2 regions of the Streptomyces sp. NPDC102360 genome follow, and region 1 is predicted to be linked to the other one. Evidence: riboswitches for the same ligand, from Rfam matches in the RefSeq annotation. Region 1 holds a riboswitch; the other holds the start of a gene.
The links. A riboswitch is a leader RNA that binds a small molecule or an ion and turns the genes downstream of it on or off. The one in region 1 is predicted to bind S-adenosylmethionine.

Region 2: linked by a shared signal. The riboswitch ahead of thrC (threonine synthase) and the one ahead of ACIRHA_RS25455 (aminotransferase class V-fold PLP-dependent enzyme) in region 1 are both predicted to bind S-adenosylmethionine.

Annotation. Positions count from the first base shown of each region.
Region 1 is NZ_JBIWLG010000006.1:449,989-455,139, forward strand. It holds gene ACIRHA_RS25450 (glycerate kinase) at 1-647, shown strand, start outside; gene ACIRHA_RS25455 (aminotransferase class V-fold PLP-dependent enzyme) at 599-1,984, opposite strand; SAM riboswitch class IV at 2,165-2,281, opposite strand; gene trpD (anthranilate phosphoribosyltransferase) at 2,356-3,420, opposite strand; gene ACIRHA_RS25465 (cytochrome bc complex cytochrome b subunit) at 3,554-5,151, opposite strand, start outside.
Region 2 is NZ_JBIWLG010000020.1:6,876-12,026, reverse strand. It holds gene ACIRHA_RS40960 (ubiquitin-like small modifier protein 1) at 1-107, opposite strand, end outside; gene thrC (threonine synthase) at 142-1,449, opposite strand; SAM riboswitch class I at 1,466-1,594, opposite strand; gene ACIRHA_RS40950 (glucosyl-3-phosphoglycerate synthase) at 1,756-2,703, shown strand; gene ACIRHA_RS40945 (hypothetical protein) at 2,742-4,589, shown strand; gene ACIRHA_RS40940 (trehalose-6-phosphate synthase) at 4,676-5,151, shown strand, end outside.

The sequences.
Region 1 (5,151 bases):
ACACCGAGATCCGGGTGGCCTGCAATCCGTTCAACGTGCTGTGCGGGGAGCGCGGCGTCGCCCGCGTGTTCGGCCCGCAGAAGGGTGCGACGCCCACGCAGGTCGAGCAGCTTGCGGCCGCCCTTGAGCACTGGGCGCACGTCCTGACGCGCGACCTGGGCGTACGTACCGACCTGTTCAGCGGGCCGGGCACGGGCGCCTCCGGCGGACTCGGCGCGGGCCTCGCCGCGCTCGGCGCCGAACTCCTCCCCCGCTTCGACGTCCTCCTCGACCACCTCGACCTGGACGCCCGCCTCGCCCGTGCCGACCTGGTCGTCACCGCCGAGGGCGCCCTCGACCACCAGACGCCGCGCGGCAAGGTCCCCGCCGAAGTGGCCCGCCGCGCCAAGCGGTTCGGCCGCCCGGTGCTCGCCCTCGCGGGCACCATCGGCGACGGCGCGCACACGGTGACGGCGACCGGGGTCGACGCCTACAGCTCGATCCTGCCCGCCCCTGTGACGCTCGCGGAGGCGCTGGGCCGGGGCGGCGAGTTCCTCACGGATGCCACCGAGCGGGCCCTGCGCATGATCCTGCTGGGCAGCCGGCTCACCCCGAGGGATCAGGCGTTGGTGGTGTCCGGCACGCAGCGCCCGTCCTCGGTGCGGTAGTTCCAGCGGGCGCCGTCCCGCACGAGCTCCGTCACGGCGGACACGAACCGCTCCACGTGCTCGTCGGGCGTCCCGGCGCCGAAGCTGACGCGGATGGCGTTGAGCGACTTCTCGCCCGGCGCGGCCTCCGGGGCACCGCACTCGCCCTGCTGCTGCGGGTCGGAGCCGAGCAGCGTGCGCACCAGCGGGTGGGCGCAGAACAGGCCGTCGCGCACCCCGATGCCGTACTCGGCGGAGAGCGCGGCGGCGAAGTGCGAGGAGTTCCAGCCGTCGACGACGAAGGACAGCACGCCCACCCGCGGCGCGTCGTCCCCGAACAGCGACAGCACCTTCACCTCGGGCACGGCCGCGAGCCCCTCCTGGACCTTGCGGATCAGGTACTGCTCGCGGGCGACGAGGTTGTCGAACCCGGCCTCGGTGAGTGCCTTGCAGGCGGAGGCGATGGAGTACACGCCGATGACGTTCGGCGAACCGGCCTCGTGGCGCGCGGCGGTGGCGTGCCACTCGACGTCCACGCCGCCGTCGGCGCGCCGCGCGACCTTCTTGGAGGCGCCACCACCGGCGAGATAGGGCTCGGCCGCCGTCAGCCAGTCGGAGCGGCCCGCGAGCACGCCCGAGCCGAAGGGCGCGTACAGCTTGTGCCCGGAGAAGGCGACCCAGTCCACATCCAACTCCTTTACGGAGACGGGGTGGTGGGGCGCGAGCTGCGCGGCGTCGAGCACGATGCGGGCACCCTGCGCGTGAGCGGCCGCCGCGAGCTCGCGCACCGGCCAGAGCTCACCGGTGACGTTGGAGGCACCGGTGACGCAGACGAGGGCCGGGCCGTGGGGGTCACGGCCGGCGAGGGCGCGCTCCAGCGTGGCGACGGCCTCGTCCGGGGTGCGCGGCGCGTTCAGGTACGTCACGCGGGCGTCGCGCCACGGCAGCAGCGAGGCGTGGTGCTCGGTCTCGAAGACGAACACCTCGCAGTCGGCGGGCAGCGCGGCGGCGAGCAGGTTGAGCGAGTCGGTGGTCGACCGGGTGAAGACGACCTGGTCGTCCTCGCGGCAGCCGAGGAACTCGGCGACGGCGACCCGGGAGTTCTCGAACAGGTCGGTGGACAGCTGCGACAGATACCCGGCGCCGCGGTGCACGCTGCCGTAGTACGGCGCGTAGGCGGCGACGTCGTCCCACACCCGCTGCAGGGCGGGCGCGCTGGCCGCGTAGTCGAGGGCGGCGTACGTGACCTCGCCACCGGTGACGAGCGGCACGGTGACGTCCCGGCCGAGGACCGGAAGCGGGGCTGCGATCCCGGAAGGGGACGAGGTGCAGGCGGCGGCGTCGACGGAAACAGACATGGGTGAACTCCCTGGCGCGATCAGCGAATTGACCATGCCGGAACCAGAACCGGACGCGGCTCGACGGCATGGAAAGAAAGATGAAACAGGTACGCGGAGGCGGGGCCGAAACGCCCTATCGCATTCGCTTGCTCACGAGACTGCTCCCTTGAGGACCAGGACCCCAGGGTTGTTCGCAGGGGTCCGCGCTTGCCATGGACCTTGCTGTCCACGGCCTGGTCTTCACCCGGGGCACCCCGCCACGGACGGAGGGTTGCCGGACAGCGAGCCGGGGCTTAATCGCTGTCACTCATGACCTGCGCAGCATCTTGCCACACGATCTTGCCGGTGCCCACCGCTGTCCGGCATCCGGACCGCGGTGGGCGCCACACTCACCTGTTGCTGGCCGCCACCCACCGCTCCAGGGCGGACTTCGCCGCTCCGGAGTCGATCGACTCGGCGGCCCGGTCCATGCCCGCCCTGATCTGCTCGACGAGCGTGCCCTCGCCGGGCCGCACGGCGACCAGGGCCGCCGCCGCGTTCAGCAGCACCGCGTCGCGCACGGGCCCCCGCTCGCCGTCGAGGAGGCGCCGGGCGACCTCCGCGTTGTACGAGGGGTCGCCGCCGCGCAGCGCCTCGATGGGCACGATGTCGATGCCGACGTCGCGCGGGTCGAAGGACTCCTCGCGCACGGCGCCGTCCCGCACCACCCACACGCGCGAGGAACCCGTGGTGGTCAGCTCGTCGAGGCCGTCGTCGCCGCGGAACACCAGGGACGAGTTGCCGCGCTCGGCGAAGACCCCGGCCACGATCGGCGCCATCCGGGCATCGGCGACGCCGACGGCCTGCGACTTCACCTTGGCCGGGTTGGTCAGCGGGCCCAGCAGGTTGAAGACCGTGCGGATACCGAGCTGGCCGCGCGCGGCGCCCGCGTAGCGCAGCGCGGGGTGGAACTTTATGGCGAAGCAGAACGTGATGCCGGCTTCCTCCGCGACCTCGGGCACCCGCTTCGGCGACAGGTCGAGATTGACGCCCAGCTTCTCCAGTACGTCGGAGGAGCCGGAGGCCGAGGAGGCGGCGCGGTTGCCGTGCTTGACGACCTTGGCGCCCGCACCCGCGATCACGATGGCGGCCATGGTGGAGATGTTGACGGTCTTCGCGCCGTCCCCGCCCGTGCCGACGATGTCGACGGTCTCGCCGGGCACCTCGATCACGTTGGCGTGCTCGTACATGCCGCGTACGAGACCGGAGATCTCCTGCACGGTCTCGCCCTTGGCGCGCAGCGCCACCGCGAACCCGGCGATCTGCGCGTCGGTCGCCTCGCCCCGCATGATCCGGTCCATCGCCCACGCGGTGTCGTCGGCGCTCTGGTCACGGCCCTCCAGCAGGCCGTTCAGGACGGCGGGCCAGGAACGGTCCGCCGAGGTGTTGCCTCCAGCGGGGTTCAAAGCGCTCATGGCCGCTCCTGTGTGCATCTGTGGGTTGAAAGGTGCTGCGGTCCCACCCTATCCAGGTATCAGGACCGCAAAGAGCCCCCGTCCAGGCACTGGACGAGGGCTCCCGCGGTGGCTTGCAGCGACGGATCAGAGATCAGTGGTGGCCGTGGCCGCTGGTGATCTCCTTGTACTCCTCGGCGGTCGGCTTCGGGATCTGGTTGTTCTCCCCGTAGTAACCGCGCGAGAGCTTGCCGCGCAGCTTCTGGAGCCGCGAGACCTTGCGCTCGACACCGTTCTCGTCGACCGTCGGGCCGATCTCGGCCGGCGCGTACTGCTCGTGCGCCGTGAGGGTGTGCAGGGCCTCCTGGTCGAGCGGCTCGTGCACCTCGACGAACTCACCGTGCGGCAGGCGCTTGATGATGCCGGACTCGCGTCCGTGCAGCACCTTGTCCTTGTCGCGGCGCTGGAGGCCGAGACAGATCCGCTTGGTGACGATGAACGCGATGACCGGTCCGACGAAGAACGCGATCCGGACGAACCAGGTGATGGCGTTGATCGACAGGTGGAAGTGCGTGGCCCAGAGGTCGTTACCACCACCGATGAGCAGCACCATGTACCAGGTGATCCACGCGACACCGAAGGCCGTACGCGTCGGAGCGTTGCGCGGGCGGTCCAGGATGTGGTGCTCGCGCTTGTCGCCGGTGACCCAGGACTCGATGAACGGGTAGACCGCGATCGCGACCAGGACCAGCGGGAAGATCACGACCAGCGGGATGGCCACGCCCAGGACGAGCGTATGACCCCAGAAGTCGATCTCCCAGCCAGGCATCACACGGATCAGGCCTTCGGAGAAGCCCATGTACCAGTCCGGCTGGGCGCCCGTGGACACCTGGTCGGGACGGTATGGACCGATGGCCCAGATCGGGTTGATCGTGGCGATCGCGGCGACCACCGCGATGACGCCGAAGACCAGGAAGAAGAAGCCACCCGCCTTGGCCATGTAGACCGGGAGCAGCGGCATGCCGACGACGTTCTTGTTGGTCTTTCCGGCACCCGCGAACTGCGTGTGCTTGTGGTAGAAGACCAGGATCAGGTGCGCCGCCATCAGGCCGAGCATGATGCCCGGCAACAGCAGGATGTGGATCGAGTAGAACCGCGCGACGAAGTCGCCGCCGGGGAACTCGCCGCCGAAGAGGAAGAACGACATGTACGTGCCGACGATCGGCACGGACAGGATCGCGCCCTCCATGAAGCGGACACCGGTGCCGGAGAGCAGGTCGTCCGGGAGCGAGTAACCGGTGAAGCCGGTGAACATGCCCAGGACGAACAGCAGGAAGCCGAAGACCCAGTTGACCTCACGCGGCTTGCGGAACGCACCCGTGAAGAACACGCGCATCATGTGCACGAACATGCCCGCGAGGAAGATCAGCGCGGCCCAGTGGTGGATCTGACGGATCAGCAGACCACCGCGCACATCGAAGGAGATGTGCATGGTCGAGTTGAAGGCCTCCGACATCAGCTGCCCCTGGAGCGGGACGTAGCTGCCGTCGTAGGTGACCTCGTTCATCGACGGGTGGAAGAACAGCGTCAGATACACACCCGTGAGGATGATGATGATGAAGCTGTACATGCAGATCTCGCCGAGCATGAAGGACCAGTGGTCCGGAAAGATCTTGCGCATGTTGGACTTGGCCAGGGAGTAGATCCCCAGACGTCCGTCGGCCCAGTCGGCTACGCGCTCGCCGGCCGGTG
Region 2 (5,151 bases), on a different contig from region 1:
TCGAGGTCGGCGATGACATCGGCGAGGGTGGCGCCCTCGGCGGCGACCTCGGCCTTGCCGCCGGTGTAGGTGCGCAGGATGGTGGGGATGCGAACGTTGACGCTCATGGTGGTAACTCCTGTTGCTACAAGTCGGTCGGGCTCAGTGGTCGGCGGCGAGGCCGGCCTCGCGGAACGCGTCGAGGCTGGGCCGGATCGTGGCCGTGGCCTGAGACGAATCGGCGACCGCGTCAAGCGTCTTGAGGCCGTCACCGGTGTTCAGGACCACCGTGGTCAGCGACGGGTCGATGTGACCCGACTCGATGAGCTTCTTCGTGACGCCCAGCGTCACACCGCCGGCGGTCTCCGCGAAGATGCCCTCCGTGCGCGCGAGCAGCTTGATCGCGTCGACGACCTGCTCGTCGTTCACGTCCTCCACGGCGCCGCCGGTGCGGCGCGCGATGTCGAGGACGTAGGGGCCGTCGGCGGGGTTGCCGATGGCGAGGGACTTGGCGATGGTCGTCGGCTTCTGCGGGCGGACCACGTCGTGGCCGCCCTTGTAGGCGACGGAGACCGGGGAGCAGCCCTCGGCCTGGGCGCCGAAGAGCTTGTAGGGCTTGTCCTCGACGAGGCCGAGCTTGATCAGCTCCTTCAGGCCCTTGTCGATCTTCGTGAACTGCGAGCCGGACGCGATCGGGATGACCAGCTGGTCCGGGAGCTGCCAGCCGAGCTGCTCGCAGATCTCGTACGCGAGCGTCTTGGAGCCCTCGCCGTAGTACGGGCGCAGGTTGACGTTGACGAAGCCCCAGCCCTCGCCCAGCGGGTCGCCGATGAGCTCGGAGCAGAAGCGGTTCACGTCGTCGTAGTTGCCCTCGATGGCGACGAGGTCACCGCCGTAGACACCGGCCATGACGACCTTGCCCTGCTCCAGGTCGTGCGGGATGAACACGCAGGACCGGAAGCCGGCACGGGCGGCGGCGGCGCCGACGGCGCCGGCCAGGTTGCCGGTGGAGGAGCAGGAGAGCGTGGTGAAGCCGAAGGCGCGGGCGGCCTCGATGGCCTGCGCGACGACGCGGTCCTTGAAGGAGTGCGTCGGGTTGCCGGAGTCGTCCTTGACGAACAACTTGCCCTCGGCGACGCCCAGTTCACGGCCGAGGTTGTCGGCCTTGACGAGCTTGGTCCAGCCGGGGTTGATGTTCGGCTTCTCGGCGACGTCGGCCGGGACGGGCAGCAGCGGGGCGTAGCGCCAGATGTTGGCGGGCCCTGCCTCGATCTGCTTGCGGAGCGCCTCGGGGTCACCGACGGGGAGGTCGTACGCGACTTCGAGGGGGCCGAAACACTCGGCGCAGGCGAAGACAGGGCCGAGCGGGACGACGGCGCCGCACTCGCGGCAGGAGAGGCCGGAGGCCGGACCAAGGTCGACGGAGCCCGTCGAGGCGGCGGTTTCGGTGGCGGCAGTCTGTACGGACATGGAGCGAGGCCCTCTCTCCTCATCTTCCTCGCGACGCATCTCGCCGCGAGACGGAATTGGCACCTTCCCCACCGTGACCTCGCGGTCGGCGGGAGGGTTGCCGGGGCTTCAACGGGCCGTTTCCCTCTGCCCCTCTGGATGAGCGGTATTCGATTGTGTGGATTCAGTTGTGTACGGCAGGCGACCCCCGGCATGCGATGGTCACCAGCCTTGTTCAAGACTGTAACCGAAGGCCCGGACCCTAGAGATAGTCGTCCGAACCGCGAGATGGATCACATGGCGATCCTTAGGGAAGGAAACCAGACCGTGCTGGAAGAGGTCGAGCGCTGGCTGAACAGGCGCTCCTGGTCCGTGGCGGACCTTCCGCTGCACCGGTTGGTCGCCGCCAAGCACGCGTCGGGGCAGACGGTGAGTGTCGTACTGCCCGCGCTGAACGAGGAGGAGACGGTCGGCGAGATCGTCTCCGAGATCCGGCGGACGCTGATGACGGACGCGGTGCCGCTCGTCGACGAACTGGTCGTGATCGACTCCGGCTCCACCGACCGCACCTCCGAGGTCGCGGCGGCGGCCGGGGCGCGCGTCGAGCACCGGGACGCGATCCTGCCGCGGATCCCGGCCAGGCCCGGCAAGGGCGAGGTGCTGTGGCGCTCCCTGTTCGTCACGTCCGGTGACATCGTGTGTTTCGTCGACGCCGACCTGAGGGAGTTCTCCGCGGACTTCGTCTCCGGGATCGTCGGGCCGCTCCTGACCGAGCCGGGCGTGCACTTCGTGAAGGCGATGTACGACCGCCCGCTGGCCGGGGCCACCGGGGAGGGCGGCCGGGTGACCGAGCTGATGGCGCGGCCGATACTCAATCTGCACTGGCCCCAACTGGCCGGATTCGTCCAGCCGTTGGGCGGCGAGTACGCGGCCCGGCGCTCGCTCCTCGAACGGCTCCCGTTCCCCGTCGGATACGGCGTGGAGCTCGGCCTGCTCGTGGACGCGCTGCACACCGTGGGCCTCGACGCGCTCGCCCAGGTCGACGTCGGCGTGCGCAAGCACCGGCACCAGGACGGGCAGGCGCTCGGCCGGATGGCGGCGGCGATCTACCGCACGGCCCAGCTGCGGCTCGCGCGCGGGCACCTCGTCAGGCCGGTACTCACGCAGTTCGAGCGCGGCGAGGACGGCTTCGAGCCGCGAACGCACCCGGTCGACACGGAGGAGCGGCCTCCGATGATCGAAATCGGTGAGTATGCGGAGCGTCGCGTGGCATAAGCGCCGCATAATCATATGTTTTGTCTAGTTTGCCCTTTATGTGGCTTAGACAATTCAAGGGCAGGGCGGCGTGCGCCGTCACCGCCACCCTCGCCGCCTGTCTGACAGGCATGGCGGGCCTCGCGCCGAGTCCCGCCTCCGCGGATGTGGTCTCCCCCTTCGCCAAGCGCTACGACGAATCGATCTACGGCGACTTCAAGACCATCGGCAACACGGTCATGGGCTGCCCGACGGACGACGCCACGATGGCCGCGCGCTGCGCCGTCGCCGCCAACGGCGAGGGCAAGGACAACAACAACACGTTCGTCATGCAGCGGATCAACACCGCGGGGACGACGGACGGCTACGGCTCCAGCACCGGCCGGGTCACCATCCCGCCCGGCGCCGAGGTCGCCTACGCCCGCCTCTTCTACGGCGGCAACGACGGCACGTACAAGGGTCCGAGCGGGGCCCAGATGAAGCGCTGCGACATCTCCGGCGCCGATGTGGACCCCTCGCCCGGCGACCCGCTGGACGCGACGCCCTCGGTCGGCGTGAACGGCACGGCCCCGACCAAGGTCTCCCCCGAGAACCTGGTCAAGGACCCCGCCTCGACCAACGGCCCGCACTACTACACGGGCGAGGCCGACGTGACGGGCCTCTTCAGCGGGGTCACCGGCACGGGCACCCCGGTCCCGGTCTCGGTCGGCGACATCTGGGCGCCCACCGGCAAGGGCTGTGTGGCCGGCTGGTCGATGACCGTCGTCTACAAGTACGACTCCCCGAACGAGACCTACGCTCCGGACCGCCGCAACGTCTACGTCTACGGCGGCCACGTCCTGCAGCGCTCCACCTCCCCGGCCACCCGGGTCACCGTGGACGGCTTCTACCGGACCTCGGGCACGCCGCACGCGAGCGTCACCGCGTACGAGGGCGACTGGAACACGCCGGGCGACAAGTTCGCCGTCGGCGGCCGGAACATCCCCGAGGCGCACACCGGCAACACCAACAACTTCTTCGTCTCCGAGGACGACGGCGCCCTCGCCCCGAAGATGGTCAACAACCTGAGCATCGACGCGAAGGAGTTCGACGTCACGGGCAGCGGCACCACGCGCGCCGCGGGGGCCGAGCCGATCCCGGTCGGCTCCACGTCCACGACGCTTGACTTCTCCACCAAGGGCGACACCTACGTCCCCTCGGCGCTCGCCCTGTCCGTCCCGGTGCCCGACCTGGAGATCAGCAAGACGGCGAGCCCGGCCAAGGTCGAGCCCGGCGACACGGTCACGTACACGGTGAAGGCGAAGAACGTCAGCCGGCTGCCGTACCCGAACGCCAAGTTCACCGACGACCTCACCGAGAACCTCGACGACGCGACGTACAACGACGACGCGGCGGCGAGCATCGGGAACGTCTCCTACACCGAGCCGAAGATCAACTTCACCGGTGACATCCCGGCCGGGAAGACGGCGACCGTGACGTACTCCGTGAAGGTCAACGACCCGGTGAGCGGTGACGGCAAGCTCACGAACAGCGTCACCGCCGACACCCCGCGCACCAACTGCGAGGACGGCTCCCCCGACGCGCGGTGCGGCATCACGCCCATCATCGGGGAGGCGCCGGCGCCGGCCAGCCCCTCGCCGGCCGGCCCCTCGCCGACGAGCCCGGCGCCGAGCGAGCAGCCCAGTGAGCAGCCCGGTGAGCAGCCGGGTGCGCAGACGCCCGAGCCGACCCCATCGACGGGCACCCAGAGCCCGCAGGCCCGGCCCACCCCGCCGAACCCGCCGAACGGTGGCGAGATGGCCGAGACCGGTTCCGACTCGAATCTGCCGCTGTACGGCGGCCTCGCCGTCACGCTGTGCGGGCTCGGCGCGCTGATCCTCGCCGCCGTCCGCGGCCGCAAGGGCTGACCCGACCGCAGGTGTCGTATACGGCCGGGCCCCGTCGGGGCCCGGCCTTACGTTTGAACGTTTCCGGGCCGGGCTAGCGTGCCCGTATGAGTTCCACGACGCATGGTGCTGCTGAGGTTCTCGTCGCGTCCAACCGCGGCCCGGTCTCGTACGAGGTCGACGACGCCGGGGGGATCGCGGCGAAGCGCGGCGGGGGCGGTCTGGTGTCGGCGCTCAGCGTCGTCGAGGACAAACTGTGGGTGTGCTCGGCGCTGAGCGACGGCGACCGGGAGGCGGTGCGGCGCGGGGTCGCCGAGCCGGGCGTACGGATGCTCGACATCGACGCCGACGTGCACACGGACGCGTACAACGGGATCGCGAACTCGGTGCTGTGGTTCGTGCACCACATGCTGTACCAGACGCCTCTGGAGCCGTCGTTCGGCCCGGAGTTCCGCAGGCGGTGGGCGTCCTACGAGGCGTACAACCGGGCCTTCGCCGAGGCGCTCGCCGAGGAGGCGGCGCCGGGCGCGACCGTGGTCGTGCAGGACTATCACCTGACGCTGGTGCCGGGGATGCTCCGCGA